Regions from separate parts of the Streptomyces sp. NPDC001599 genome, predicted to be linked through region 1. Evidence: riboswitches for the same ligand, from Rfam matches in the RefSeq annotation. Region 1 holds a riboswitch; the other holds the start of a gene.

Region 1 (15,029 bases):
TGGGGCCGAGCGTCACCTTGACGGCGTCCGCGAGCTGGTTCATGCCGCGCTCGAGGCCGCGCCGCGCCTCCTCGTCGAACGCGATGATCTTGGCCATGTGAAGTGGTCCCTCCAGGACTGGGGGTGATTCCTTCGGACCGCGCCCGCGCCCGCGACGGACGGCTCGCCGGCCTTGTGGTTCCTTCCCCACCCGGCCTGCGGGCCTCACCGACCCGGTCCTTCGTTGTCACTCTCACCTTCAGAGTGCTAACGCCAATGATTAGCACTCGGCATGGTCGAGTGCAAGCGCCTCTCGGGGATCGGGCCCGGCCGTCAGCCACCCGCGAACAAGGGGGCGAGGGGCATCCGGGCAGGCCGAAGGGCCCGTACCCAGCGGGTACGGGCCCTTCGGATGAAGACCGGGTTGCGGTGGCCGCGCGTCTCAGGCGCTGAGGCGAACCATGTCGGCCTGCGGGCCCTTCTGACCCTGCGAGATCTCGAACTCGACCCGCTGGCCTTCTTCGAGGGTGCGGTAGCCGTCCATCTGAATCGCGCTGTAGTGGACGAAAACATCCGCACCACCGTCGACCGCGATGAAGCCGTACCCCTTCTCCGCGTTGAACCACTTGACGGTGCCCTGAGCCATGCCTAACTCCCCTATTACTGGCCCTTGCACAGATCCGCACTTCGCGGACCCGGGTCAGACCTCGCCCCCTCACGACTGGGGGCGTGCGCCGGAACGCGTCGACCGCGGCTGAATGTATCTGTCCAACTGCCGTCTGCAACAGGTCAATCGGACGAGAAATCTGGACGCACCCGGTCCGGAATGTGGCGAGAATTCGCCTGAATTCGGGTCAAGTCGGGTCACGCAAAGAGAACAAAAGCCGCAGAATACGCTCGCACTTTGGCTACTTCTTGTCGGGCGGGCGGCAGGAATTAACGGTTCCCGTTGTGCCGATCGGGAGCGCGTTCCCCAACTCTACCGCGCTCAACCACATGGAATTGCCCCCTCCGTTTCTCTTACGGAGAGGGCAATACGCACTACAAGGTGTATCTGCGGTGGATCAGTCCCGCATCGGTGACCGCGTCAGCCGCCGGCCACCGCCGGGATGATCGAGACGCCCGCGCCGTCCGGCGTCGCGGTCTGAAGGCCCTGCTCGAAGCGGACGTCGTCGTCGTTGACGTAGACGTTGACGAAGCGGCGCAGCTTGCCCTGGTCGTCCAGGACGCGGGCGGCGATGCCGGTGTGGTTCTTCTCCAGGTCGGAGATGACCTCCCCGAGGTTGGCACCGTCGGCACTCACCTCGGCCTTGCCGCCGGTGTAGGTGCGCAGGATGGTCGGGATGCGAACGGTCACGCTCATGCGAGGCCAGCCTCTCGGAAGGAGTCCAGGTTCGGGCGGATGGTGGCGGTGAGGCCGGTGCCGGCCACCGCGTCGAGGGTCTTCAGTCCGTCGCCGGTGTTGAGGACGACGGTGGTGAGCGACGGGTCGAGGACGCCGTTCTCGATCAGCTTCTTCGTGACGCCGACCGTCACGCCGCCCGCCGTCTCCGCGAAGATGCCCTCGGTACGGGCGAGCAGCTTGATCGCGTCCACGACCTGCTCGTCGGTCACGTCCTCCACCGCGCCGCCGGTGCGGCGGGCGATGTCGAGGACGTAGGGGCCGTCGGCCGGGTTGCCGATGGCCAGCGACTTGGCGATGGTGTTCGGCTTCTGCGGGCGGACCACGTCGTGACCGGCCTTGAACGCCGTGGAGACCGGCGAGCAGCCCTCGGCCTGCGCGCCGAAGATCTTGTACGGCCGGTCCTCGACCAGACCCAGCTCGATCAGTTCCTTGAGCCCCTTGTCGATCTTCGTCAGCTGGGAGCCGGAGGCGATCGGCACGACGATCTGGTCGGGCAGCCGCCAGCCGAGCTGCTCGCAGATCTCGTACGCGAGGGTCTTGGAGCCCTCGGCGTAGTAGGGGCGCAGGTTGACGTTGACGAAGCCCCAGCCCTCGCCGGCCGGGTCGCCGATCAGCTCGGAGCAGAAGCGGTTCACGTCGTCGTAGTTGCCCTCGATGCCGACCAGCTCACCGCCGTAGACGGCGGCCATGACGACCTTGCCCTGCTCCAGGTCGTGCGGGATGAACACGCAGGAGCGGAAGCCGGCGCGGGCGGCGGCGGCCCCGACGGCCCCGGCGAGGTTGCCGGTGGAGGAGCAGGACAGGGTGGTGAAGCCGAAGGCGCGGGCGGCCTCGATGGCCTGGGCGACGACGCGGTCCTTGAAGGAGTGCGTGGGGTTGCCGGAGTCGTCCTTGACGTACAGGCCGCCGGTGACGCCCAGTTCGCGGGCCAGGTTGTCGGCCTGGACGAGCTTGGTCCAGCCGGGGTTGATGTTCGGCTTGGTCGCGACGTCGGCCGGGACCGGCAGCAGGGGGGCGTAGCGCCAGATGTTCGCGGGGCCCGCTTCGATGCGCTTACGCAGTTCCTCGGTGTCGTAGGCCGAGTAGTCGTAGGCGATCTCGAGGGGGCCGAAACACTCTTCGCAGGCGAAGACCGGTCCGAGCGGAACCCGGTGGCCGCATTCCCGGCAGCTCAGCGCGGCGGCGGGGCCGAGGTCGACGGCGGCGTCGGTGGGGTTCGTGGAGGTTTCGGCAGTCTGCACAGCCATGGAGGCGAGGCCCTTTCTCCTCATCTTCCTCACGACGCATCTCGCCGTGAGACGGATTTGGCACCTTCCCTAGCCGGGAGCCTCGCCACGTCCGTGTGACAAGAACCGACTGGAGGGTTGCCGGGGCTTCATCGGGCCGTATCCCTCTGCCCCTCTGGATGAGCGGTATGAAGTTGTTTCGCGCTGGTACACGCGGCGACCCCGGCATGCGGTGGCCCCACGCGTTGTTCAAGACTGTAACCGAAGGCCAGGGCGGTCGAGACAGTCGTCCGTACCGCGAGATGGATCACAACGGATCACGAAGGAGACCACGGGACGTGCTGGAAGAAGTCGAGCGCTGGCTGAACGCACGCTCCTGGTCGGCCGCGGACCGGCCGGTCCAGCACCTTCTGGCCGCCAAGCACGCCACCGGGCAGTCGGTGAGCGTGGTGCTTCCCGCCCTGGACGAGGAGGCGACGGTCGGCGACATCGTGTCGGTGATCCGGCGGGAGCTGGTGCTCGCAGTCCCGCTCGTCGACGAGATCGTGGTCGTGGACTCCGGGTCGAGCGACCGTACGTCGGAGGTGGCCGCGGCGGCCGGGGCGCGCGTCGTGCACCGTGACGCGATCCTGCCCCGCATCCCCGCCGTGCCGGGCAAGGGCGAGGTGCTGTGGCGTTCCCTGCTGGTCACCGCCGGGGACATCGTCTGCTTCGTCGACGCGGACCTGCGCGAGTTCTCCGCCGACTTCGTCTCCGGGATCGTGGGCCCGCTGCTCACCGATCCGGAGGTGCACCTCGTCAAGGCCATGTACGACCGCCCGCTGGCCGGGGCGGCCGGGCAGGGCGGCCGGGTCACCGAGCTGATGGCCCGCCCGCTGCTCAACATGCACTGGCCGCAGCTGGCCGGCTTCGTCCAGCCGCTGGGCGGTGAGTACGCGGCCCGCCGCTCGCTGCTCGAACGGCTCCCCTTCCCGGTCGGCTACGGCGTCGAGCTGGGCATGCTGGTCGACGCCCTGCACCTGGTGGGTCTGGACGCGCTCGCGCAGGTCGACGTCGGGGTCCGCGTCCACCGCCACCAGGACGGGCGGGCGCTGGGCCGGATGGCCGCGGCGATCTACCGCACCGCCCAGCTCCGCCTGGCCCGCGGCCACCTGGTCCGCCCGGCCCTCACCCAGTTCGAGCGGGGCGTCGACGGCTTCGAGCCGCGCACCTACGCCGTGGACACCGAGGAACGGCCCCCGATGACGGAGATCGCGGAGTACGCGGCCCGGAAGGTGGCGTGACCCGGGCGCCTCAGCCGGAGACGCCGTCCGACCAACGCCACCTGCCGCCGGAGTCCCGCTCGCAGGTCAGGTACTCGCCGCCGCGGCCGTGGGTGCTCAGGCCCCGGTGCTTCTTGGCGCAGAACTGGCCGTCGGCGTAGCAGTTTCCGGCCGGGCTCATCAGCTCGCAGGCCCCGGAGCCGCCGCCGGTCCCGCCGCTCCCGCTCGTGCCGCCGGTGCCGTCGGCCCGGGTCTTCGACGGCTTCGGGGCGGGTTCCGGCGTGTGCAGCAGGCGCCCGACGCAGTCGCGGCCGTCGCGGGGGACGGTGAAGGTCACGGCGCCGGAGCCGCCGCTCTGCTCGCAGACCTTCTCGCCGCTGCCCCAGGAGGAGGCCCGCTGCCCGCTGCCCTCAAGGCGCACGGTGTAGCCGACGTGCGCCTTCTCGGCGGCGCTGACGGCCGCCCCGATGCTGCCGCCGGTGAGGTCCGGCAGCGTGACGGCGGTGGGAGTGGGGGTGGAGGTCGGGGTCTCGGTGCTGGGGGACGCCTCGGGAGTGGGGCTGCTGCTCGGCGTGGCGGTGTCGGTGGCGGAGGTGGTGGCCTTCGCGGGAGCCTCGTCCGCCTTGGTGCTCGCGTCGCCCTCCCCGCAGCCGGCCAGAGCCAGCGCGGAGGCCGCGATCAGTGCCGCCGTGGCCGCGAGTCTGCCCGTGCGCCGGTGCCGTGTGCGTATACGTATGGGCATGGTTCGCCCGCCCCCCAAGAAGTTGAAATGTGCACCGCACATCCTCAACCTGTTCACACTTCCTGCACAAGGCGCGTGACCGAATCGCCGCCGACGTGACCCGGGGAAACGTTTGAGGTTCGAGGGGCCGGGCTAGGTTGAGGCGTATGGCTTCAAGCTTCGGTGCTGCTCAGGTGCTGGTCGCCTCCAACCGGGGGCCGGTCTCGTACGAGGTGCGCGGGGACGGCTCGCTGCACGCCAAACGGGGTGGTGGCGGGCTCGTCTCGGGGCTGTCGGCCATCGGGCCCGACGCCGGGACGCTGTGGGTGTGCTCGGCGCTGGGCGACGGCGACCGCGAGGCGGTCCGGCGCGGGGTCGGCGAGGACGGCGTGCGGATGCTGGACGTGCCGGCCGACGTGCACGCGGACGCGTACAACGGGATCGCCAACTCGGTGCTGTGGTTCGTGCACCACATGCTCTACCAGACGCCCCTGGAGCCGGTCTTCGACGCGGAGTTCCGGCGGCAGTGGGCCTCCTACGAGGCGTACAACCGGGCCTTCGCCGAGGCGCTGGCCGAGGAGGCGGCCGAGGGCGCGGTCGCGATCGTGCAGGACTACCACCTGACGCTGGTGCCGGGGATGCTGCGCGAGCTGCGCCCGGACCTGCGCATCGGCCACTTCTCGCACACGCCCTGGGCGCCGGTCGACTACTTCCGGCTGCTGCCGGACGACATCGCCGAGCAGGTGCTGCGCGGGATGCTGGGCGCCGACCGGCTCGGGTTCCTCACCCGGCGCTGGGCGGACGCGTTCACCGCCTGCTGCGACGCCGTGGTGGGCGGGCTCGGCGGCACGGAGATCGGCGTGCACGGGCTGGGTGCCGACGGCGACTTCCTGCGCAAGCGGTCGCACGAGGCCGACGTCGAGGAGCGGCTGGCGGACCTGCGGGCGGAGATCGGCACCGCGCCGGACGGCGGCGCGCGCCGCACCGTGGTGCGGGTGGACCGCACCGAGCTGTCCAAGAACATCGTGCGCGGTCTGCTGGCCTACCGGGAGCTGCTGGCCGGGCGGCCGGAGTGGCGCGAGCGGGTCGTGCACGTCGCCTTCGCCTACCCCTCGCGGCAGGATCTCGCCGTGTACCGGGACTACACGGCCGAGGTGCGGCGGGTCGCGGAGGCGGTCAACGAGGAGTTCGGCACACCGGGGTGGACGCCGGTCGTGCTGAATCTGGAGGACGACTTCGCGCGGTCGCTGGCGGCGTACCGGCTGGCCGACGTGGCACTCGTCAACCCCGTCCGGGACGGGATGAACCTGGTCGCGAAGGAGGTCCCGGTCGTCTCCGACGCGGGGTGCGCGCTGGTGCTGTCCCGGGAGGCGGGGGCGTACGAGGAGCTGGGCGAGGACGCGGTGGTGGTGAACCCGTACGACGTCGTGGGCACGGCGGACGCGTTGCACGCGGCGCTCGGGCTGCCGGCGGGGGACCGGGCCGAGCGCTCGAAGCGGCTGGCGGCCGCCGGCACCGCACTGCCCCCGGCGCGGTGGTTCCTGGAGCAGCTGGACGCGCTGCGCGGCTGACGGGGGCTACTTGTCCTGCACCGGCGGGCAGGTGCCGGTCTCCTCGCCGATGGAGTTGATCTCGGCGTTCGGCCGCGGGTCACCGGCGTAGTCCACCTGGTCCGTGCACTTGACCCCGTCCTCCTTGGGGGTGCCGGAGGACGTGCCGCCCGACTGCGGCTCGGGGCAGGCGCCGGTGTCCGCGCCGATCGAGTTGATCTCGGCGTTCGACCGCGGGTCACCGGCGTAGTCCAGCTGGTCCGTGCACTTCTCCCCCGTCTCCTGGTCCGGCTTCGACCCCTCCGCGGGCTGCGAGGACGCGCCGCCGGTGGCGGTCCCGTCGTCCGCGGCGGAGGGCTGTGCGGTGCTCGTCGCGGTCACGGTCGCGGCGGGAGCGGCGCCGTCGTCGGTGCCGCCGTTCCCGCTGTCGCCGCTGTTGCCGCAGGCGGTCAGCGCCAGGCCGAGGGCCACGGCGGCGAGGGCGAGCATCGGGGTCTTCCGAGCGGACATGACGGGTTCCTCCACGGTCGTGGGCCTCACTGAGCAGGCTTTACGGCGTGCAAGACAGCCGGTGCGGCGGACCGGGTTGCCCCGCCCGCGGTGTCCGGACACGCCTGTGACAGGCGGCGGAACCGTCCGTGACGTTGTCTCAGGCCAGCCGGCGCGCGAGGGCCGCCAGCAGGGCGACCACTCCGGCGGGGCCGGGCACCTCGACGTCCGCGCGCTTCCTCAGTTCCGTCACCTCGTCGCTGCCGCTGCAGACCAGGAGGCCCGGGGTGCCCTCGGTGCGGAGGGTGTCGACGGCCGCGTAGGCCGGGAGGTCGCCGAGGTCGTCGCCGGCGAAGAGGACGCAGGCGGCGCCGAGGGAGTGGACGTACGACCGCAGCGCCGCGCCCTTGTCCATGCCGGGCGGGCGCAGCTCCAGGACCAGGCGGCCCGGCTCGACGATCAGGCCGTGCCGGGAGGCCAGGCCGGTGAGCGGGGCGCGCAGGGCGTCGAAGGCGGCCTGCGGGTCGGGGGCGCGGCGGGTGTGGACGGCGACCGCGTGGCCCTTGTCCTCCGTCCAGGCGCCCTGCGCCGCCGGCCCGGACCGCTCCAGCAGTGCCGGCAGCTCGGCGCGGACGGCGGCGACACCGGGGTGCGGTTCCGGCGTGGTCAGGGTGCCGGTGGCGGCGTCCCAGCGCTCGGCGCCGTAGTGGCCGAGGACCACGAGGCGGTCGAGGCCCGGGACGTCCGCGAAGCCGCCGTGGTGGACGGCGACCTCGGCGGGGCGCCCGGTGATCACGGCGATCGAGGCGACCTTCGGGGCCAGGGCGGCGAGCGCCGGTACGGCCTCCGGGTGGGCGCGGGCCCGGTCGGGGTCGGGCACGATCGGGGCGAGCGTGCCGTCGAAGTCGAGCGCGACCACCGCGCGGCCGGGGTCGGCGAGGAGGGCGTCGAGCCCCTCGCGTCCGGCCGCCGTCGCGGGCGTCGGCAGGGGCGGTGGGGAGTCGTCTCGGGTGGAGTCCTGGTGGCTGCCCATACCGCGAACCTATCCCGCCGGGGCGCGCCCCACGCGTCACCCGCGGGCCCCACCCCGCCGCCCGGCGCGCCCGAGCCGCCCGGCCCGTCGTCCCGGGGCGGCCCCTCCCCGGCCGGAGCCCCCGGCCCGCGCGGGGCGGGCTCAGCGGTCCGTGCGGCGGGATTGGCGTATGCGGCGGAGGCGGTTGACCGTCACCGGGTCGGCCGCCAGGGCGCGGGGGTCGTCCAGGAGGGCGTTGAGGAGCTGGTAGTAGCGGACGGGGGCCAGGCCCAGCTCCTCGCGGATGGCACGCTCCTTGGCGCCGGGGCCCGTGAAGCCCCGGCGTTCCAGCGCGAGGATGCTCCGCTCCCGCTCGGCCAGCTCTCCCGGGTCCATGTACGGCACCGTAACGCCCGCCGCCGACAGCGGCCGCTACTCCGCGCTGCCCGCCTTCATCGCCGTGGCCTGGATCTGGCCGAGGACCTCCTTGGGGCTGGCGCCCGTGGCGACCGCCTGGCCGATGCGCTTCTTGACGTCCGCGCTGACCGAGGCCCAGGAGGTCTTGCCGACCGGGTACAGCTCGGAGAGCAGCAGCTCGTCCAGGAACGGCTTGAGGTTCTCGTCCTCCGCCGCGGTGCTCATGGTCTGGGAGGCGGAGGTGGTCACCGGCAGCAGGTCGTACTCGCGGGAGAAGTCGAGGACGTTCTCCTCGCTGTAGACGAAGTCGAGGAAGTCGCCGACCTCGTCCTGGTGGCCGTTCTTCTTGAAGGCCGTCATCCAGTCGGAGACCCCGAGGGTGTTCTTGCTCTCGCCGTCGATGCCGGGGGTGGTCACCATGCCGTACTTCACGCCCTTGTCGGACGCCATCTTCATCAGGGAGGGGTGTCCGTTGAGCATGCCCACGTCGCCGGCCGCGAAGGCGGCGAAGGCGTCGGCGCGGTTGAGCTTGCCGGGGGCGACGGGGCCGGTGAGGCCCTTGCCGACCAGTTCGTCCCGCAGCCAGGTGAAGGTGGTGACGTTCTGCGGGGAGTCGACGGAGTAGGTGCCGACGTCGTCGGTGTAGCCGCCCTCGCCGCTGAGCATCCACTGCATCGTCTCGGCCTGCGCCTCCTCGGCGCCCAGCGGCAGGGCGTAGGGGTACTTCACGCCCTTCTCCTTGAGCGCCTCGGCGGCCTCGGCGAGGTCGTCCCAGGACTTGGGCGGCTGGACCCCGGCCTTGTCGAAGAGGGTCTTGTTGTAGAAGAGCACGCGGGTGGAGGCGGCGAAGGGCAGGCCGTACTGCACGCCGTTGACCTGGCCGGCGGCGGCCAGCTGGGAGACGAAGTCGGCCTGGACCGGGATGGAGAGCACGTCGTCGGCCCGGTAGAGCATGTCCTTGTCCGCGTAGTCGGAGTAGGCGCCGATCTGCGCCATGTCGGGCGCCTCGCCCGCGTCGACCATCTCGCGGACCTTGCGGTCGACGTCGTTCCAGGAGTAGACGGTGACGTCCACCTGCACGTCGGGGTTCTTGGCCTCGTAGGACTTGACCAGCTCGTCCCAGTACTTCTGGGAGCTGTTGTCCTTGCTGTCGCCGTAGTCGGCGGCGACGAGCTTCAGGGTCACCCCGTCGGAGTCGCCGGTGAGACCGCAGCCGCCGAGGACCGCCGTCATGCCCAGTGCGGACACCACCGCGATCGTTCCTGTCCTACGCCGCTGCACCCTGTTCCCCAACCCTGACTGCTCGTTCGCGCGTTCGCTTACCGGATTAAGGTCTACACCACCGCAGTGGACTAGACCTCTCCCGGGTGTACGGGCCACACTGTCCCCGTGAGACATGTCATCGCCCTCGATGTGGGCGGCACCGGGATGAAGGCCGCCCTGGCGGGGCCTGGGGGCGAGCTGCTGCACCAGGCGCGCCGGGCGACCGGCCGCGAGCGGGGACCCGAGGCGGTCGTCGCGGGCATCCTGGACTTCGCCGCCGAGCTGCGGGCCTACGGGGCGGACCGGTTCGGCGAGCCGGCCCGCGCCGCCGGTGTCGCCGTCCCCGGCATCGTCGACGCCGAGCGCGGCGTCGCCGTGTACGCGGCCAACCTCGGCTGGCGCGACGTGCCGCTGCGGACGCTGCTCGGCGAACGGCTCGGCTCCATTCCGGTCGCCCTCGGCCACGACGTGCGCACCGGCGGCCTCGCCGAGGGCCGGATCGGGGCCGGGCAGGGCGCCGACCGGTTCCTGTTCGTGCCGCTGGGCACGGGGATCGCGGGCGCCATCGGCATCGACGGCCGGGTCGAGGCGGGCGCCCACGGCTTCGCGGGCGAGATCGGCCACGTCGTCGTGCGCCCCGGCGGCATCGCCTGTCCGTGCGGTCAGCGCGGCTGCCTGGAGCGGTTCGCGTCCGCGTCGGCGGTCAGCCAGGCGTGGGCCCAGGCCTGCGGCGACCCGCAGGCGGACGCGGCCGACTGCGCCAAGGCCGTCGAGTCGGGGGACGCCCGCGCGCTCGCCGTGTGGCAGGACGCCGTGGACGCGCTCGCCGACGGGCTGGTCACCGCGCTCACCCTGCTGGACCCACGCGTCCTGATCATCGGTGGCGGCCTCGCCGAGGCGGGGGAAACCTTGTTCACACCGCTGCGGGACGCCGTCCGGCGGCGCGTCACCTTCCAGAAACTGCCGGAGATCGTCCCCGCCGCACTCGGGGACACCGCCGGTTGCCTGGGTGCCGGGCTGATGGCCTGGGACCTGCTGGACACCGCTGCTTCGCCTGCTCCGCCTGCTCCGCCTGCTCCGCCTGCTTCGGCTGATCCGCCTGCTCCGACTTCCACAGCTTCGACAGCTTCCACGGCCGCCACGGCCGCGACTCCCCCGGAGGTAACCACCTGATGGCCCCAAGCAAGGTTCTCGCCGGTGCCCGGGTGGTACTGCCCACCGGGACCGTGGACGACGGCCGCGTGATCGTCGACGGCACGCGGATCGCGGACACGGCTCCCCCGCAGGCCGAGACCGTCGACCTGTCGGGCCACTGGGTGGTCCCCGGCTTCGTCGACATCCACAACCACGGCGGCGGCGGCGCCTCCTTCGCCGGCGGCACGGCCGAGCAGGTCCTGGCCGGCGTCGAGACCCACCGCCGGCACGGCACCACCACGGTGGTCGCCTCCGCCGTCACCGGTGACCTGGACTTCCTCGCCCGGCACGCCGGGATGCTCGCCGAGCTGGCGCAGCAGGGCGACATCGTTGGCATCCACTTCGAGGGGCCGTTCATCTCGCCGTGCCGCAAGGGCGCGCACGACGAGCAGCTGCTGCGCGACCCGGACCCGGCCGAGGTGCGCAAGCTGGTCGACGCGGCGCACGGCCACGCGAAGATGATGACGCTGGCGACCGAGCTGCCGGGCGGCCTGGACTCCGTACGGCTGCTCGTCGAGCACGGCGTCATCGCGGCCGTCGGGCACACCGACGCGACGTACGAGCAGACCGTGCAGGCCATCGACGCGGGCGCCACCGTCGCCACGCACCTCTTCAACGCGATGCCCCCGGTCGGTCACCGCGCCCCGGGTCCGATCACGGCGCTCCTCGAGGACGAGCGGATCACCGTCGAGCTGATCAACGACGGCACGCACCTGCATCCGGCCGCGCTCCAGCTGGCCTTCCACCACGCGGGTGCCGCCCGGGTCGCCTTCATCACCGACGCGATGGACGCGGCCGGCTTCGGCGACGGCCGCTACCTGCTCGGCCCACTGGAGGTCGAGGTCGCGGACGGCGTGGCCCGGCTGGTGGAGGGCGGCTCGATCGCGGGCTCCACGCTCACCCTGGACCGCGCCTTCAAGCGGGCGGTGACGGTGGACCGGCTGCCCGTCGGGGACGTCGTCGCGGCGATCTCCGCCAACCCGGCGCGGCTCCTCGGCCTCGACGACCGGATCGGCTCGCTGGAGCCCGGCAAGGACGCCGACCTGGTCGTCCTGGACGACGCCTTCGACCTGGTGGGCGTGATGCGCCGGGGCGAATGGGTGGTCGATCCCCGACTGGGCTGACCCGTCCCCGACTCCGCTGCCGGAGGCCGGACGTCACCGGTCGGACCTGGGGACTGGGCCGACCGTCTCCCGTTTGGCATGATCGTGTCGTGGAGCACGGCTCCGCGGGCACACCCAGCCGCAGACGATCGGGGGAGGTCGGCACGGTGATCCTCACCGTCACTCTCAACACCGCGCTCGACATCACCTACCGAGTCCAGGGCCTGAGGCCGCACGCCTCGCACCGGGTGACGGAGGTGACCGAGCGGCCCGGCGGCAAGGGGCTCAACGTGGCCCGCGTGCTGGCGGCCCTCGGGCACGAGGTGACGGTCACCGGCTTCGCGGGCGGCACCACCGGGGGCGTCGTGCGCGAGGGGCTGACCGGCGTTCCCGGGGTGACCGACGCGCTGGTGCCGGTCGCGGGGGCCACCCGGCGCACCATCGCCGTCGTCGACGAGCGCACCGGCGACACCACCCAGCTCAACGAGCCGGGCCCGGCCGTGGCGCCCGCCGAGTGGAACGCCTTCCAGGAGGCGTACGAGGATCTGCTGGCCGGCGTGGCCGCGGTGGCGCTGTGCGGCAGCCTGCCGCCGGGCGTCCCGGTGGGCGCCTACGCCGGGCTGGTGCGGGTCGCGCGGGCCGCGGGCGTACCGGTGCTCCTGGACACGAGCGGGGAGCCGCTGCGGCGGGGGCTGGCCGCCCGCCCGGACCTGATCAAGCCGAACGCCGACGAACTGGCCGAGCTGACCGGCTCGCACGAGCCGCAGCGGGCCGCGCAGGCCGCCCGGCGCCGCGGTGCCCGCTCGGTGGTCGCCTCGCTCGGCGCCGAGGGGCTGCTCGCGGTGACCCCGGAGGGCCGCTGGCGGGCCGCCCCGCCGGCCCACGTGCGCGGCAACCCGACCGGCGCGGGCGACTCCGCGGTCGCCGGCCTGCTCTCCGGCCTGGTGGAGCACCTGCCCTGGCCGGACCGGCTGGCCCGCGCGGTCGCCCTGTCGGCGGCGACGGTGCTGGCGCCGGTGGCGGGCGAGTTCGACCGGGCGGCGTACGAGGAGCTGCTCGGGCGCGGGGTCGCGGTGACCGCGGAGGCGGGCGCGGCCTAGGGGGCCTCTAGTCCTTGACCTGCCCCTTCTTCAGGGAGAACTGGTCCAGCAGGACGTTGCACTTGTCGCCGTCGGCGCAGGACAGCGTGATCGTGTTGGTGCCCTTGTTGAGGGTGGGCCAGGCGTAGGTCTTGGTCCAGCCCTTGGCGAAGTCGCCGTCCTTGGCCTGCGCGAAGTTGCCCAGGTTCAGCTTGCTGCCGAACTCCTTGCCGTTGACCGTGAGAGTCATCGACTGGTCCTCGTCGGCCGTGCTGTACGTGGTGAAGAGGGTGTAGAGACCCTCCTCGGGGATGCCGTCCACGGTCCAGGTGACCGAGGAACCCGGCTGGTTGAGGTTGGCCACGTAGACGCCGCCGGCCGACTCTGCGCCCTCGACCTCCGACGCGAGGGAGGCCGCGCCGCCCAGCCGCATCGCCTTCGCCTCGACGGAGGGCAGCTCGGCCTCCTCCTCGGCGCCCTCGCTCGCCGACGGGCTGGGCTCGGTGCTCGCGGACTGGGTGGGGGTCGGGTCGCCGCCCGCCTCGTTGCCGCCCTTGTCGTCGTCGGAGCCGCTGCTCGTCATGGCCACGGCGATGCCGATGACCACGGCGGCGACGACCGCCACCGCGCCGATCAGCAGGCCCTTGGTGTTGGGGCCGCGGCGTCCGCCGCCCCCGCCGCGCCCGGAGGGCTGCTGCGGGCCCCCGGGACCGCCCCCGCCGGGGAAGGTCTCCGGCGCGGCGTAGTGCGCGTTCGGCTGCCCGTACGCCCCCTGCGGCTGGCCGTAGGCGCCCTGCTGGGGCGGGGCGGCCTGGCCGTAGGCGGCGGTCTGCGCGCCCTGGCCCTGCGGTGCCCCGTACTGCCGTGTGCCGACGGGACGCACCCGGTTGACGGAGTTCGGGTAGCCGTAGCCACCGGACGGCGGCTGGGCCCCGTTGGCCTGCCCGTCGGCGTAGAGGTAGCCGAAGGGGTCGTCGTCCTCGGGCGTGCTCGCGCCGTTGTTGCCGGGCGTCATCCCTAGGTCTCCTAACCAGATGCGGTGCGTGGTGCGGTACGGGTCGTGAGAGGGCGAGCCTACCCGCTCCCACTGACCCAAAAGGGTGACTCGGACCGCATCAACGCGCTGACCTGGTGATCATCCGGCGCGGCGGTGCTGTTTGGGACGAGATCGTTTCTCGACGTACATCCGTTCGTCAGCGGACTTGAGCACCTCGTCCGCCGTCATGCCGCAGTGGGCCCAGCCGATGCCGAAGCTGGCGCCCACCCGGACGGCCCGGCCCTCGGCCCGGATCGGCTGGATGATCTCGCCCCGCAGCCGTACGGCGAGGTCCTGGGCGTCGGCCCGGCCGAGCCCGTTGGCGAGGATCACGAACTCGTCGCCGCCGAGCCGGGCCACGGTGTCGCCGTCACGGACGCCGCCGCTGAGCCGCCGGGCGACCTCGATCAGGACGGCGTCGCCCGCGTTGTGCCCGAACCGGTCGTTGATCGACTTGAAGCCGTCCAGGTCGCAGAAGAGGACCGCGAGCCCCTTGGTGCCGTCGTCGCGCCCGTCCTCGGGGGCCACGGCGTGCACGTGGTGGTCGAAGGCGCCGTACGGCTCGGCGGCGGCGGAGAAGTCGAAGGTGTGGCCGCCGGAGTCGAACACGGCGGAGTTCCCGTAGGCGGCGTCCATGGCGTCGGCCACCGCCGCGTGCGACGACTGCGGACGCTGGCACAGCCGGGCGGCCAGCCGGGAACGCAGCTCGGCGCTGTTCGGCAGGCCGGTGAGGGAGTCGTGGGAGGCGCGGTGGGCGAGGTGCAGCTCGCGGCGCTTGCGCTCCTCTATGTCCTCGACGTGGGTGAGCAGGAAGCGCGGTCCGTCGGCGGCGTCGGCGACGACGCTGTTGCGCAGCGAGACCCAGACGTAGGTGCCGTCGCGGCGGCCCAGGCGCAGCTCGGCCCGGCCGCCCTCGGCGGAGGTGCGCAGCAGGGTGCCGATGTCCTCGGGGTGCACGAGGTCGGAGAAGGCGTAGCGGCGCATCGAGGAGGCGCGGCGGCCCAGCAGCCGGCACAGGGCGTCGTTGGTGCGCAGGATGCGGCCGTGCTGGTCGCCGCCCATCTCGGCGATGGCCATGCCGGAGGGGGCGTACTCGAAGGCCTGCCGGAAGCTCTCCTCGCTGGCCCTGAGGGCCTGCTGGTCGCGTTCCAGGCGGACCAGGGCGCGCTGCATGTTGGAGCGGAGCCGGGCGTTGCTGATCGCGATGGCGGCCTGGAACGCGTACATCTGCAAAGCCTCGCGCCCCCAGGCGCCGGGGCGACGGCCGTTGCGCGGCCGGTCCACGGACAGGAC
Region 2 (15,029 bases), on a different contig from region 1:
TCTTGCCCTGGGCGGCGGCGAAGGCGGCCCCCGCGCGGCCGGAGGCGGGGGTGGACTTGCCACCGGTGAGGACCTGGCGCTCGCTGGCGCGGTTGGAGCGCTGCTCATCCTGCTGGAGGGCGGCCTTCTCCTGCGCGGTGAGCGTGTTGAGCAGCTTCTGCGCGGAGGAGAGCTTGCCCTGGACTTCCTTCTTCTTGTTGCCCAGCTCGGTGCGGGTGGCGGAGAGGTCCTTGAGCTTCTCGGAGGCCTCGGAGCGCTGCTGCGCGAGGTCGCGCTGCTTGGTCTGGATCTTCTTCAGCGCCTCGACCTGCTGACCGCTCAACTGGTCGAGGGTGGAGGCCTTGTCCAGGTAGTTGTCCGGGTCGGCGGACAGGAAGAGCTGGAGCGAGGGGTCGATGCCGCCGGAGCGGTACTGGGCGCTGGCCATCGAACCGAGGCCGTCGCGCAGCTCGTTGAGCTCCTCCTGGCCGCGGGCGACGTTGTCCTGGATGGTGGAGATCTCCTTCTGGAGCTTCTCCTGCTTCTCCTTGGCGCCGTTGTACTTCTCGGTGGCCTGCTCGGCCTCCTCGTAGAGCTTGTCGACCTTGGCCTTGACCTCGTCCTTGCTCGGCTTCTCACTCGGGGCGGCGTTGGCGGCCTGGGAGCTGAGAGCGACAGCGGCGGCGGCAGCGGTGGTGAGCACGGTCACGCGCGTGCGGCTCGGCTGCTTGGGACGACGGTGGGACGCCACGGAGACGAGCTCCTTCTTGAGAGGGATCACCCGTTCGAGGGTTCGAAGGGTGACCCTAGTGACCCACTCGTGATCAGTTCAAATCCTCCGCCGAAAAATCACGGTTACGCACCGCGTTTTTCGCCACAACTCACCTGCAGTGACGCCCCTCTGACGCTACGTTGCGTGACGGTTCCGTCAATTCGGGCATAGAGCGCCTACGTTACGGTTGGTACGGAAGTGAAGAGAAGTGGCCGGAAGCCGACTGCGGGCTAGGAAAGCCGCTTGAGGAGCACCACGGACGCCACCGGGCGTGCGCCCGCGCGCGCCACGCCGTCGGCGACCTCGCGGTCGGTGGAGACGACGATGACCGGCCGGCCGGGCGGCTCGGCCCGCACCAGCTGCCGGATCAGCTCGTCGGCGGTGACACCCGGCTTGGAGAACAGCACCCGCACCCCGCGCGGCGGCGCGAGCAGCACCGGAGCGACGAGTTCGGCCCCGTCGAAGACGCAGGTCATCTCGGCGCCGGTCTGCGCGGCGAGCTGGGAGAGCTGGCCCAGCAGCCGCAACCGCTGCTTCTCCAGGGGCATCTGCGGATAGCCGGTCTTGGTGACGTTGTAGCCGTCGACGACCAGGTGCGCCTGGGGCAGTGCAAGCAACTGGTCGAGGATCGCCGGGTCGTTCTCCGACAGGGCCCGGTTGGCGATGTCCTTCGGCGTCATCCGGCCCGGCTCGACCGCGTCCACGGTCTCGGCGGGCCGCACGGACACCGGGGGCAGCGCCAGCTCGCGGCGCAGCCCCTGGGTGGCGTCGAGGAGGGTGTCCAGGAGCAGCCGTACGCGCATGTCCTCGACACTGCGCCCCTCGCGGGCGGCCTTGCGGGTGGCCTCCAGGGCCGCCTCTGCCTCCCCCAGGCGGGCCTTGAGCCGCCGGGTCTCGCTCTCGGCCGCGGACACCTGGGTCTGCCCCTCGGCCCGTACGGCGTCCAGCTCGGCCTGGACCTTGCGCAGCGCCGCCTCGCCGCGCTTGACGTCGCTGAGGGCGGAGCGCAGCTTGCGGTGCAGCGACTCGGTCTCCCGCTTCGCCGTGTCCAGCTCGCCGCGCAGCCGCTCGGTCTCGGTCCTGGTGTGCTCCCGGGCCCGGGCCAGCTCCTCGTGCAGCCGCTCCAGCTCCGCGCGGCTCTCCTTGTCGGCACGCTCGGCGTCCGCGCGCTGCGCCTCCTCACCGGCGGCGGTGACCAGCTTCACCCACCCGTGCGGACGCAGTACGTAGGCCGCGGCGGCCACGTCCAGCGGGTCGGCGGCCGGCAGCGCGGACCCGGCGTCCAGCGCGTCCGCCAGCTCGGGCTGGGCGTCGCGGAACTTCTCGCCGATGCGCTGACGGAAGAGCGGGTCGGTCTCCACCGCGGCGGCCATGGCGTTGCCGGCGAACTTGGCCCGGCGGTTCGGGGCGAACCTGGCGTACTGCCTCAGCTGTGCGGGCAGCTCGCCCAGGGTGAGCGAGCCGAAGCCGTCGGACACGATCTGCACGACCCGGCGGCGCACGCCGTCGGGCAGCGGGCGGTCGAGCACCTCAGCGGCGCCGTCGCCCGGCCCCCCGCCATGTGTCTCCACCATCCGTCACCCCAATGTCTCAGGGCGATCCCGGGCCGGAATCGCCTGGTGCGGGGCCGCTCCCCTCAGGAGGCGGCACCCGGCCTGTCCACGAGTTCCACCTGGTCCACGGCGTTGCACCAGCGGCACCGCACCGACTCGATGGTCTCACTGAGCACCTCGCGCTCCTCGACCGTCGGCTCGCCGGCCAGGTCGAGGTGCACGTACTCGACGACCTTCGAGGCCCGGGTCACGTCGAAGCGGGTGAGGTTGCCGCAGAGGGTGCAGCGCCACCGCGTCGTGTCGGTCGGCAGGGGAACCGTCATCGTGGCTGTTCACTCTCTTCCAGTGTCGGTGACGCGCCGGGCTCCCCCGGTGCGTGTGGCACGTAACCCTACGGCCTGGCGGGTACCCGACGCCCGCGTGTCCACGGCGGCGAGGCGCTATGAGCGCTCGCGCCCGTTACGTCATGCTCTGTGTCCATGATCCGCAACTGGAGCAAGGCGGTCCGCACCACGGTCTCCGCGGTCGGGGCGCTGGTCGGGGCCCGCTCGTCGCGGCGCCGGGCGGCGCCCGTGACGTACACGCTGATCACGCTGTGCTGTCTGCTGTTCCTGATCAGCCCGGCGGCGGGCCTGAATCCGGTGTACGGCACCGGGGAGGAGGTCCTGGCGGCGCAACGCGCCTACTTCCGGCGCTGGGGCGTGATCCCCGCAGAACTGTTCGAGGACTCCCCCGGGTCGGCGCTCACCCCGGCCACGGCGCTGTTCGTGCACGGCAGCTGGGTGCACCTGCTGGGCAACATGCTCTTCCTCTACGTCTTCGGCGCCATGACCGAGGAGCGGATGGGCCGGCTCCAGTTCGCCCTGTTCTACCTCGGCTGCGGCTACCTGGCCCTGGTGGGCTACGCGGGGGCCAACGCCCACTCCCAGGAGTCCCTGGTCGGTGCCTCCGGGGCGATCTCCGCGGTCCTCGGCGCGTTCCTGTTCCTCTTCCCGCGGGCCCGCGTGACCAGCCTGCTGCCCTTCCTCTTCTTCCTGCCGCTGCGCTTCCCGGCCTGGGTCGTGCTGCCGTTCTGGGTTTCCCTGCAGTGGCTGGCGGCGGGGCGGGCCGGCGACGGTCCGGGGGTGGCGTACCTCGCGCACCTGGTGGGCTTCGGTCTCGGCTTCGTCTTCGCCTGGGTGCGGTTCGGACGTACGACTAGAGTTGGTGGCGTTCCAGTGGCGGCGCCCGAGGGAGAGAACCAGCCGTGATCAGCGCGATCGTCCTCATCAAGACCAGCGTGGACCGCATTCCCGAGATCGCGGAGCAGATCGCCGCGCTGGAGAGCGTCAGCGAGGTCTTCTCCGTCACCGGCACCTACGACCTGATCGCCATGGTGCGGGTGAGCAAGCACGAGGACCTGGCCGACGTCATCCCCGGCCGGATCAGCAAGATCCCGGGCGTGGAGGGCACGGACACCCACGTGGCGTTCCGCACGTACTCCCAGCACGACCTGGAAGCGGCGTTCGCGATCGGCCTCGACAACTGAGACACCGCGAGTTGGACGCGCCCCCAAAGGGGCGCGGGGAACCGCGCGACCAGCCACAGCGGACCCGCAGCGGTCCGACGACGGACAGATGAAGCCTTCTTCATCCAGAACTCATCGGAACCGCCGGGTACCGGACCCACAATCGCGGCATGGTCTTCTCCCGCCGGATGGCTGCCCTCGCGGCCGTCGTCCTCATCCCACTCGGCATCGCCGCGACCAGCTTCGCCCTGACCGACAGCCCGCAGGAGCCCAGGGTCCCGGCCAAGGTGGAGCTGGAGAGCGGATCCCCGACCCCGGCGCCGGCCTCCTCCTCGCCCGAGCCGACGCCCAGCGACCAGGTGGTGACGCGGCCGCCGGTCACCGACGGCCCTTCGGATGACGACGATGACGACGACCGGGGTGCCGACGCCGACGAAGGACCCGGCGACGGGTGAGCGCGAGCGCCGCCGGATCTCGGCCCGGGTCCGCATCCTGCTGTGGCTGCTCCTCGTGATGGCGGTCGCGCTGGCCTCGGTGGCGGCGACCACCCGCTCGATCCTGCTGCGCGACACCGACCAGCGGATCAACGGTCTGCTCGCGCAGGAGGCGGGCGAGTTCGCCAACTTCGAGGAGCAGGGCTTCGATCCGGAGACGGGCCGCCCCTTCACCGACCCCGGCCGGCTGCTGCGGGTGTTCCTGGAGCGGCAGTACGCCGATCTGGACGAGGAACTGGTCGGTCTGGTGGGCGAGGTGGGCAGCCGTCCCACGCAGATTATCCAGCAGCGCGAGATCCCGGTCGGCCGGCCCCTGCACGAGGACGCCGACGCCCGGCGCCGCATCTACGCCTCCCCCGACTCCTCCGGCACCCTGGACCGGCCCGAGGGCGAGATCCGCTGGGCCAAGGTCACCGTGGCCCGCTACGGCGGCGAACCGGCGGCCGCCTTCGTGGTCGCCTTCCACCCGGGGCGCGAACAGGCGCGCGCGGACGAGGTGTTCCGCGTCCTGCTCGCCATCTCCGGCGTCGCCCTGCTGATGACGACCGGCATCGCCTGGGTGGTGGCGGGCCGCATCCTGAAACCGGTGCGGCTGGTGCGCACGACCGCGGCCCAGCTCACCGAGCAGGACCTGACCCGGCGCATCCCGGTGCACGGCCACGACGACGTGGCCGCGCTCGCCGAGACGTTCAACGCCATGCTGGACCGGCTGGAGCGCGCCTTCGCCACCCAGCGCAGGTTCGTCGACGACGCGGGGCACGAGCTGCGCACCCCGATCACCATCGTGCGCGGCCACCTGGAACTGATGGGCGACGATCCGGCGGAGCGCGAGGAGACCGTCCGGCTCGTCACCGACGAACTGGACCGGATGAGCCGCATCGTCGAGGACCTGCTGCTGCTCGCCAAGGCCGAGCGCCCCGACTTCGTCACCCCCGAACCGGTGCAGCTCGCCGAACTCACCGCCGACATCTACGTCAAGGCCCGCACCCTCGGCGACCGGGAGTGGGTGCTGGACGGGGTCGCCGACCGGGAGGCCCACCTCGACCCCCAGCGGATCACCCAGGCGATGGTGCAGCTCGCGCAGAACGCCGTGCAGCACACCACGGCCGGTCAGCGGGTCCGCATAGGTTCCCGCGCCGACGGCTCCCGGATCGAGCTGTACGTCGCCGACTCGGGGCCCGGCGTCCAGCCGCAGGACGCCGAGGTGATCTTCGAGCGGTTCCGCCGCGGCACGGCCCGCCGCGGGGTGCGCGGCACGGGCGCCGGACTCGGGCTGTCCATCGTGCGGGCCATCGCCGAGGGCCACGGCGGCCGGGTCGACCTGCGCACCACCCGGGGCGGCGGCGCCACCTTCGTACTCACTCTGGAAGAGGCACGACCATGAACCGCATCCTCATCGTCGAGGACGAGGAACGCATCGCCTCCTTCGTCCAGAAGGGCCTGCGCGCCAATGGCTTCACCACCACCGCGGTCGCCGACGGCGACGCCGCCTACGAGTACGCCCTCACCGGCGGATTCGACCTCGTCGTCCTGGACATCGGGCTGCCCGGCCGGGACGGCTTCACGGTGCTGCGCGAGCTGCGCGAGGCCCGGGTGACGACTCCGGTGATCGTGCTGACCGCACGGGACTCGGTACGGGACACGGTGGCCGGGCTGGAGGGCGGCGCCGACGACTGGATGACCAAGCCGTTCCGCTTCGAGGAGCTGCTCGCCCGGGTCCGGCTGCGCCTGCGGACGGCGGCCAGGGCGCCGGAGGTGACGGTGCTGAAGTCGGGGACGCTCAGCCTCGACCTGCGCACCCGCCGCGCCCGCGCCGAGGGGCGCACCGTGGACCTGACGGCCCGTGAATTCGTGCTCCTGGAGCTGTTCCTGCGCCACCCGGGGCAGGTACTGTCCCGCGAGCAGATCCTGTCGCACGTGTGGGGCTACGACTTCGACCCGGGCTCCAACATCGTGGACGTGTACGTGCGGGCCCTGCGCAAGAAGCTCGGCGCGCAGCAGGTGGAGACGGTGCGCGGGATGGGGTACCGGCTGCCGGCCTGGTGAGGCCCGCGTCCCGCGGTCCGGTGAAGTTTCCTTCATGTGACCCTCATTGAGGGCTCACCGCGCCCGTGGACGCTCGAGGCGTGACGTTGAACCTCCGCCTCGCGGCGGCCCTGTGCGCGGCGCTGTCCCTGTGCGCGCTGCTGGCGGTCCCCGCCAACTTCCCCGCCCTGGGCGGCGACGCGCGCCTGACCCTCGCCGTGTTCGCGCTGGCCACCTGCGCCTGGATCGGTACGCCGATCGACGACACGTACATCGCGCTGGGCGCCGGACTCGCGCTCACCGCGACCGGTGTGATCAGCAGCGACACGCTGTTCGGCACCCTCGGTGACGACACAGTGTGGCTGCTGATCTGCGCGTTCGTGCTGGCCGCCGCGGTCGCCCGGACCGGGCTCGCGGGGCGGGCGGCGGCGTTCCTGGTGGGCGGGGCGCGCACGGTGCGGCAGCTGGTGCACCTGACGACGGCCGCGCTGGTCGTCACGGCCTTCGCGGTGCCGGCCACCTCGGGCCGGGCGGCGCTCGCACTGCCGGTGTTCCTCGCCCTCGCCAAGGCGCTCGCCGACCGGAAACGACTGGTCGTGATGCTGGCGCTGCTGTTCCCGACCGTGATCCTGCTGTCGGCGGTGGCGACCCTGATCGGAGCCGGTGCGCATCTGATCACGGTGTCGGTGCTGTGGGAGGCGACCGGGGACCGGATCGGCTTCACCCAGTGGCTGCTGCTCGGCCTGCCGCTGGCGGTGGCCTCCTCCCACCTCGCCGCGGAGACGGTCCTGCTGACGACCACGCGCCGCGCGGACCGCGCGGGGCCCGTCCGCATCACCGCCGAGGAGATACAGCGGCACAGCGAGTGCCCGGTCACCGGCCCCTGGACACAGGCCGAGAAGCGCTGCGCGCTGCTGCTGGCCACGGTGGTGGCCCTGTGGTGCAGCGAGCCCCTGCACCGGGTCTCCCCCGCCGTGGTGGCGCTGATCGGCGCGGTCGTCGCCTCCTCCCCCGCGCTGGGCACCGTACGGCTCAAGGACGCGCTGAGGACCGTGCCGTGGTCGCTGCTGCTGTTCATGGCGGCGACGATGGCGATGGGCGTCGCGCTGGCCGACTCCGGTGCGGCGCAGTGGCTGGTGTCGGGCCTGCCCGCGGACGTCGCCCCGGCCGTCTTCCTCGGCGTGGTGGTCGCGGTGAGCACGGCGGCCCACCTGGTCCTCCAGTCCCGTTCCGCCCGCTCCTCCGTGCTGGTCCCGCTGGTGATCGCCGCGGCCGTCGGCGCCGGGGTCAACCCGGTCGCCGCCGCGCTCGCCTCTACGGCGGCGGCCGGGTTCTGCCACACGCTCCCGGCCTCCGCCAAGCCGGTCACGCTCTTCTCCGACGTGCCCGGCGTCCCCACCTACACCCCGCGCGACCTGCTGCGGCTGTCCGCCGTACTGGCGCCGCTGACCGCCCTGCTCGTGCTGTTCTTCGCCGCCGCGGTCTGGCCGCTGCTCGGCGTGCCCGTCACCCGCTGAAGGAGCCCACCATGTCCTCTCCGTCCCCTGTGCTGAACCGTGTCGTCGTGGCCCCCAGCGGATTCAAGGAGTCCCTGTCCGCCCGGGCCGCCGCCGACGCCATCGCGGCGGGCGTCCGCCGGGTGCTGCCGGACGCCGAGATCGACCGCATCCCGCTGGTGGACGGCGGCGAGGGCACCGCCGTGGCGCTGGCGGAGGCGACCGGCGGGCGGCTGGTGGCGCTGGCCGCCACCGGCCCGGTCGGCGACCGGGTCGGCACCCACTTCGCGCTGCTCGGCACCGGGGGCACGGCGGTGGTGGAGATGGCGGCCGTCGCGGGCCTGTCCCTGGTCCCCCGCGCCCTGCGCGACCCCGGCGCCACCACCACGTACGGCGTCGGCGAGCTGATCCGCGCCGCCCTCGGCACCGGGGCGCGGCGCGTCCTGGTCGGCTGCGGCGACTCGGGTACGTCCGACGGGGGCGCGGGCGCGCTCCAGGCGCTCGGGGCCCGGCTGCTGGACGCGGACGGCTTCGAACTCGGCCCCGGCGGACGGGAGCTGAACCGCCTGGTCCGCATCGACCCGTCCGGTCTGGACGCCCGGCTGAAGGACACCGAGCTGCTCGTCGCCTGCAACCCGTACAACGTGCTGTGCGGCGAGCGGGGCGTGGCCCGGGTATTCGGGCCGCAGAAGGGGGCGACGCCCGCGCAGGTCGAGGAGCTGTCGGCCGGGCTGGAGAACTGGGCGCGCGTCCTCACCCGCGACCTCGGTGTCGTCGGCACCGACCTGCGGACGGGTTCCGGCACCGGCGCCTCCGGCGGTCTCGGCGCGGGGCTCGCCGCCGTCGGCGCCCGGCTGCTGCCCCGCTTCGACGTGCTCCTGAGCCACCTCGACCTGGACGCCCGCCTCGCCCGGGCCGACCTGGTGCTCACCGCCGAGGGCGCCCTGGACCACCAGACGCCGCGCGGCAAGGTCCCGGCCGAGGTGGCCCGCCGCGCCAAGCTCTCCGGCCGGCCCGTCCTCGCCCTGGCGGGCACGCTCGGCGAGGGCGCGCACGACGTGCCCGGGGTGGACGCCTGCCACGGGATCATGCCGGCGCCGATGGCCCTGGCGGACGCGTTGCTGCGCGCCTCCGAGCTTCTCACCGAGGCCACGGAACGGGCGTTGCGGATGGTGCTGCTGGGGGCCCGGTTGCCGGCCGGGACGGCTCAGGCGGCGGTGCCGGTCACCGGCGCCGTGTCGCCGGACGCCGTGTCGCCGGACGTCGTGTCGGGCACGCAGCGCCCGTCCTCGGTGCGGTAGTTCCAGCGGGCGCCGTCGCTCACCAGCTCCCGGACGGCGCTCACGAACCGCTCCACGTGCTCGTCCGGGGTGCCCGCGCCGAAGCTGACGCGGATGGCGTTGAGGGACTTCTCGCCGGGCGCCGCCTCGGGCGCGCCGCACTCGCCCTGCGTCTGCGGGTCGCTGCCGAGCAGGGTGCGCACCAGCGGGTGGGCGCAGAACAGGCCGTCGCGCACGCCGATGCCGTACTCGGCGGAGAGCGCGGCGGCGAAGTGCGAGCTGTTCCAGCCCTCGACGACGAAGGAGAGCACCCCGACGCGCGGCGCGTCGTCGCCGAAGAGGGAGAGGACGCGCACCTCGGGCACCTCGGCGAGGCCCTCGCGCACCGTCCGGATCAGGTACTCCTCGCGGGCGACCAGCGTGTCGAACCCGGCCTCGGTGAGCGCCTTGCAGGCGGCGGCGATCGCGTAGGCGCCGATGACGTTGGGCGACCCGGCCTCGTGGCGGGCGGCGCTGTCGTGCCACTGGACGTCCACGCCGCCGTCCGCGCGCCGGGAGACACTGCGGCTGGCGCCGCCGCCGGCCAGGTACGGCTCGGCCTCGCGCAGCCAGTCGGCCCGCCCGGCCAGCACGCCGGAGCCGAAGGGCGCGTACAGCTTGTGGCCGGAGAAGGCGACCCAGTCCACGTCCAGGTCGCGCACGCTCACCGGGTGGTGCGGGGCGAGCTGGGCGGCGTCCAGCACGATCCGGGCGCCGTGCGCGTGCGCGGCGGCGGCCAGTTCCCGCACCGGCCACAGCTCGCCGGTGACGTTGGAGGCGCCGGTGACGCAGACCAGGGCGGGTCCGTACGGCTCGCGGGCGGCGAGGGCGCGCTCCAGGGTCTCGACGGCCTGCGCGGGCGTGCGCGGGGCGTCCAGGTAGGTCACGTCGGCGTCGCGCCAGGGCAGCAGCGAGGCGTGGTGCTCGGTCTCGAAGACGAAGACCCGGCAGTCGGCGGGCAGCGCGGCGGCGAGCAGGTTCAGGGAGTCGGTGGTGGACCGGGTGAAGACGACCTGGTCGTCGTCCCGGCAGCCGAGGAACCCGGCGACGGTCCCGCGGGCGTTCTCGAACAGGTCGGTCGACAGCTGCGAGAGGTACCCGGCGCCCCGGTGCACACTGCCGTAGTAGGGCGCGTAGGCGGCCACGTCGTCCCAGACCCGCTGGAGCGCGGGCGCGCTGGCGGCGTAGTCGAGCGCGGCGTAGGTGACCTGACCGCCGGTGACGAGCGGCACGGTGACGTCCCGGCCGAGGACGGGCAGCGGGGTGGCGACAGCGGTGGGTACGGACATGGCGGACTCCCGTGAGGACCAGCGCGCGGCAGGGCGCTGTGAAGAGAAGAAAAGGGGTGTGCGGAGGCGGGGCTCTGCGGCCCTATCGCATTCGCTGGTTCACGGAAGACTCCCTCGGACGACCCAGGACCCCTGGTTCCGCGAGGGGTCCGCGCTTGCCGTGGACCTTGCTGTCCACGACCTGGTCCTCACCCGGGGCACCCCGCCACGGACGGAGGGTTGCCGGACAGTCGGCCGGGGCCTCATGACTGTCACTCATGACCTGTCGAAAAACCTAGGGGAAATGATCGGCGTCCCGCAACCCGGTTCCGGATCGCGGGACGCACGTCACATGTACTGCCTGCCGTACTGCCGTACTGCCTGCCGTACTGCCGCTCAGGCGTTGCTGACGGCCACCCAGCGCTCCAGCACCCGCCGGGCCGCCCCGGAGTCGATCGCCTCGGCCGCCCGGTCCATCCCGGCCCGCAGCTGCCCCGCCAGCGGACCCTCACCGGGCTCCAGGGCCACCAGGGCCGCCGCCGAGTTCAGCAGGACCGCGTCCCGCACCGGGCCCTGCTCGCCGGCCAGCAGGCGGCGGGCGACGTCGGCGTTGTAGGAGGCGTCGGCCCCGCGCAGCGCCTCGACCGGCACCAGCTCGATCCCGACGTCCCGCGGGTCGAAGGTCTCCTCGGTCACCCGGCCGTCGCGCACGACCCAGACCCGGGAGGTGGAGGTCGTGGTCAGCTCGTCGAGTCCGTCGTCGCCGCGGAAGACCAGCGACGAGTGGCCGCGCTCGGCGAAGACACCGGCGACGATCGGTGCCATCCGGGCGTGGGCGACCCCGACCGCCTGGGCCTTCACCCGGGCGGGGTTGGTCAGCGGACCCAGGAAGTTGAACACCGTACGGATGCCGAGCTGACCGCGGGCCGTCGCCACGTGGCGCAGCGCCGGGTGGAACTTCACGGCGAAGCAGAAGGTGATGCCGGCTTCCTCGGCGACCTCCGCCACCCGCTGCGGCGTCAGCTCCAGGTTGACCCCGAGCTTCTCCAGGACGTCGGAGGCCCCGGACGCCGAGGAGGCGGCCCGGTTGCCGTGTTTGACGACCTTCGCCCCCGTGCCGGCCAGGACGATCGCCGACATGGTGGAGATGTTGACCGTCTTGGCGCCGTCGCCGCCGGTGCCGACGATGTCGACGGTCCTGCCCGGCACCTCGATCACGTTGGCGTGTTCGTACATGGTGCGGACAAGCCCGGAGATCTCCTCGACGGTCTCCCCCTTGAACCGCAGGCCCACCGCGAACCCGGCGATCTGCACGTCGGTCGCCTCGCCGCGCATGATCACGTCCAGCGCCCAGGCGGTGTCGTCCGCGCTCAGGTCGCGGCCGTCCAGCAGTCCGTTCAACAGGGCGGGCCAGGAGCGGTCCGCCGTGGTGTCGCCTCCAGCGGGGGTCACAGCGCTCATAGCCGCTCCTGAATCATGTGTGTCGTCGACGGGATCGTGCTCCCACCCTATCCAGCCCCGGGCAGGGCGAAGGGCCCCGTCCGCAGAACGGAACGGGGCCCTTCGACCGTGGTGTGGCGACGCTGGAGGGTCAGTGGTGGCCGTGGCCGCTCGTGATCTCCTTGTACTCCTCGACGGTCGGCTTCGGAATCTGCGACTCCTCGCCGTAGTACGACTCGCTGAGCTTGGCACGGAGCTTCTGCGTGCCGCTCACCTTGCGCTCGACGCCGTTCTCGTCGACCGTCGGGCCGATCTCGGCCGGCTGGTACTGCTCGTGCGCCGTGAGCGTGTGCAGCTGCTCCTGGCTGAGCGGCTCGTGCACCTCGATGAACTCACCGTGCGGCAGGCGCTTGATGATGCCGGACTCGCGTCCGTGCAGCACCTTGTCCTTGTCCCGGCGCTGGAGGCCCAGGCAGATCCGCTTGGTGGCGATGAAGGCGACGACCGGTCCGACGAAGAACGCGATGCGGACGAACCAGGTGATCGCGTTGATCGACAGGTGGAAGTGGGTGGCCCACAGGTCGTTGCCGCCACCGATCAGCAGCACGAAGTAGACGGTCAGCCAGGCGACACCGAAGGCCGTACGGGTCGGGGCGTTGCGCGGGCGGTCCAGGATGTGGTGCTCGCGCTTGTCGCCGGTGACCCAGGACTCGATGAACGGGTAGACCGCGATCGCCGCCAGGACCAGCGGGAAGATCAGCAGCGGGACGAACACGCCCAGGACGAGTGTGTGGCCCCAGGCGTTGATCTCCCAGCCGGGCATCACACGGATCAGGCCCTCGGAGAAGCCCATGTACCAGTCCGGCTGGGCGCCGGTGGAGACCTGGTCGGGCCGGTAGGGCCCGATGGCCCAGATCGGGTTGATCGTGGCGATGGCCGACACGACGGAGATCACACCGAAGACCAGGAAGAAGAAGCCTCCGGCCTTCGCCGTGTACACCGGCAGCAGCGGCATGCCGACGACGTTCTTGTTGGTCTTGCCGGGACCCGCGAACTGCGTGTGCTTGTGGTAGAAGACCAGGATCAGGTGGCCCACCAGCAGGCCGAGCATGATGCCCGGCAGCAGCAGGATGTGGATCGAGTAGAACCGGGACACGAAGTCGTGGCCGGGGAACTCGCCGCCGAAGAGGAAGAACGAGATGTACGTGCCGACGATCGGCACGGACAGGATCGCACCCTCCATGAAGCGGATGCCGGTGCCCGAGAGCAGGTCGTCCGGGAGCGAGTAACCGGTGAAACCGGTGAACATGCCGAGGACGAGCAGCAGGAAGCCGAACAGCCAGTTGACCTCGCGCGGCTTGCGGAACGCGCCGGTGAAGAAGACGCGCATCATGTGCACGAACATGCCGGCCAGGAAGATCAGCGCGGCCCAGTGGTGGATCTGCCGGATCAGCAGACCGCCGCGGACGTCGAAGCTGATGTCCAGAGTGGAGGCGTACGCCTCACTCATCATCTGGCCCTGCAGCGGCACGTACGAGCCGTGGTACTCGACCTCGGCCATCGACGGGTGGAAGAACAGCGTCAGGTACACACCCGTGAGGATGATGATGATGAAGCTGTAGAGGCAGACCTCACCCAGCATGAACGACCAGTGGTCGGGGAAGATCTTGCGCATGTTGGCCTTGGCCAGGGAGTAGATCCCCAGCCGGCCGTCGGCCCAGTCGGCGACGCGCTCGCCGGCCGGTGCCTTCCCGCGTGAGCGGGACGGTTCGTTGGCTGCAGTACTCATCCGCGCTCCCAGAAAGCAGGACCGACGGGCTCTTCGAAGTCGCCGAGCGCTTCGAGGTAACCCTCGTCGTTCACGCCGATGCGCAGCTGCGGCAGGGCGTGACCGGCGGGACCGAAGATGACCCGGGCGCCGTCGGCAAGGTCGAAGGTGGACTGGTGGCAGGGGCAGAGCGCGTGGTGCGTCTGCTGCTCGTACAGGGAGATCGGACAACCGACGTGGGTGCAGATCTTCGAGTACGCCACGATGCCCTCGTGCGACCACTCGAGCTCGCGCTTGTCCTTGATGGAGTCCGGCTCCAGCCGGATGATCATCAGAGCGGCCTTGGCGATCTCGTTCTGGAAGTCCTCGTCGTGCTCCTCCAGGCCCTCGGGCATGGCGAAGGTGAGCGAGCCCACCGCGACGTCGGAGGGACGCAGCGGCTCGTTGGTGTTCATGTTGACGAGGAGCTTGCCCTTGGACCACAGGGTGTGGCGGAGCTTGGTCCCGGGCAGCGGACCGAGGTCGCGCAGCAGGACGACGCCGGAGAGCGGCACCAGGGTGAGCGCGCCCAGCATCGTGTTGCGGATCAGCTTGCGGCGCCCGATCACGGACTCCTTGGCGCCCTGCTTGAAGTCCGCGTGGACCTTGGCACGGACCTCGGGGGACGCCTCGATCGGGTGACGCTCGTCGGCGACCTCCTCGTCGGACATCAGGGTGCGGGCCCAGTGGACCGCGCCCGCGCCGATGGCGAACAGCGCGACGCCGAGCGTCATGCCGAGCGCGAAGTTCAGCGCACTGATGTGACCGAGCGGGAAGATGTAGACCGACTTGTCGACGTCGATCGCCACGAACGCGGCGATGAAGGCGATGGTGGCCAGCATCGACAGCGTGAACAGCAGGGCGACCGTGCGCTCGGACCGCTTGGCGGCCCGCTCGTCGACGTCCTGGACCCGCGGCTCGTGGGGCGGCAGACCCGGGTCGGCGAACGGGTTCGTCTCGTCCGCGGGCCGGGCGGCCGCGCCGTGCGGGCGGTCCTGCTCTGCCGGCAGGTTCTCTTCTGGAATGTCTTGGCTACTCATGACTTCTTGGCCTTTGCGGTCCGAGCGGCGACCCAGACGGCGACGGCGATCAGCGCGCCCAGTCCGAACACCCAGGCGAACAGACCCTCACTGACCGGGCCGAGTCCGCCGAGGCTGAGACCACCGGGGCTCTCGGTGTCGTCACCGTTGACCGCGTCCAGGTAGGCGATGATGTCCTTCTTGTTCTGCTCCGACAGCGTGGTGTCGGGGAAGGAGGGCATGTTCTGCGGGCCGGTCTGCATGGCCTCGTAGATGTGCTTCGGGTCGACACCCTCGAGGCTCGGCGCGTACTTGCCGTGCGTCAGGGCGCCGCCCTTGCCGGTGAAGTT

The links. A riboswitch is a leader RNA that binds a small molecule or an ion and turns the genes downstream of it on or off. The one in region 1 is predicted to bind S-adenosylmethionine.
Region 2: it holds a riboswitch for S-adenosylmethionine, as region 1 does, so the genes downstream of both, ACFYZ3_RS02755 (aminotransferase class V-fold PLP-dependent enzyme) here and thrC (threonine synthase) in region 1, are expected to answer to the same signal.

Annotation. Positions count from the first base shown of each region.
Region 1 is NZ_JBIAVA010000010.1:26,784-41,812, reverse strand. It holds gene groL (chaperonin GroEL) at 1-97, opposite strand, end outside; gene ACFYZ3_RS24735 (cold-shock protein) at 422-625, opposite strand; gene ACFYZ3_RS24730 (MoaD/ThiS family protein) at 1,067-1,342, opposite strand; gene thrC (threonine synthase) at 1,339-2,631, opposite strand; SAM riboswitch class I at 2,649-2,796, opposite strand; gene ACFYZ3_RS24720 (glucosyl-3-phosphoglycerate synthase) at 2,949-3,893, shown strand; gene ACFYZ3_RS24715 (hypothetical protein) at 3,904-4,614, opposite strand; gene ACFYZ3_RS24710 (trehalose-6-phosphate synthase) at 4,761-6,164, shown strand; gene ACFYZ3_RS24705 (hypothetical protein) at 6,171-6,653, opposite strand; gene otsB (trehalose-phosphatase) at 6,793-7,665, opposite strand; gene ACFYZ3_RS24695 (DUF3263 domain-containing protein) at 7,807-8,040, opposite strand; gene ACFYZ3_RS24690 (ABC transporter substrate-binding protein) at 8,077-9,342, opposite strand; gene ACFYZ3_RS24685 (ROK family protein) at 9,451-10,497, shown strand; gene nagA (N-acetylglucosamine-6-phosphate deacetylase) at 10,497-11,642, shown strand; gene ACFYZ3_RS24675 (1-phosphofructokinase family hexose kinase) at 11,789-12,721, shown strand; gene ACFYZ3_RS24670 (carbohydrate-binding protein) at 12,729-13,715, opposite strand; gene cdgB (diguanylate cyclase CdgB) at 13,836-15,029, opposite strand, start outside.
Region 2 is NZ_JBIAVA010000001.1:604,202-619,230, reverse strand. It holds gene ACFYZ3_RS02805 (NlpC/P60 family protein) at 1-730, opposite strand, end outside; gene ACFYZ3_RS02800 (NYN domain-containing protein) at 982-2,325, opposite strand; gene ACFYZ3_RS02795 (hypothetical protein) at 2,388-2,627, opposite strand; gene ACFYZ3_RS02790 (rhomboid family intramembrane serine protease) at 2,784-3,554, shown strand; gene ACFYZ3_RS02785 (Lrp/AsnC family transcriptional regulator) at 3,551-3,832, shown strand; gene ACFYZ3_RS02780 (small secreted hydrophilic protein) at 3,982-4,266, shown strand; gene ACFYZ3_RS02775 (ATP-binding protein) at 4,217-5,689, shown strand; gene ACFYZ3_RS02770 (response regulator transcription factor) at 5,686-6,351, shown strand; gene ACFYZ3_RS02765 (SLC13 family permease) at 6,432-7,847, shown strand; gene ACFYZ3_RS02760 (glycerate kinase) at 7,859-9,127, shown strand; gene ACFYZ3_RS02755 (aminotransferase class V-fold PLP-dependent enzyme) at 9,034-10,434, opposite strand; SAM riboswitch class IV at 10,581-10,697, opposite strand; gene trpD (anthranilate phosphoribosyltransferase) at 10,810-11,874, opposite strand; gene ACFYZ3_RS02745 (cytochrome bc complex cytochrome b subunit) at 12,005-13,642, opposite strand; gene ACFYZ3_RS02740 (Rieske 2Fe-2S domain-containing protein) at 13,639-14,700, opposite strand; gene ACFYZ3_RS02735 (c-type cytochrome) at 14,697-15,029, opposite strand, start outside.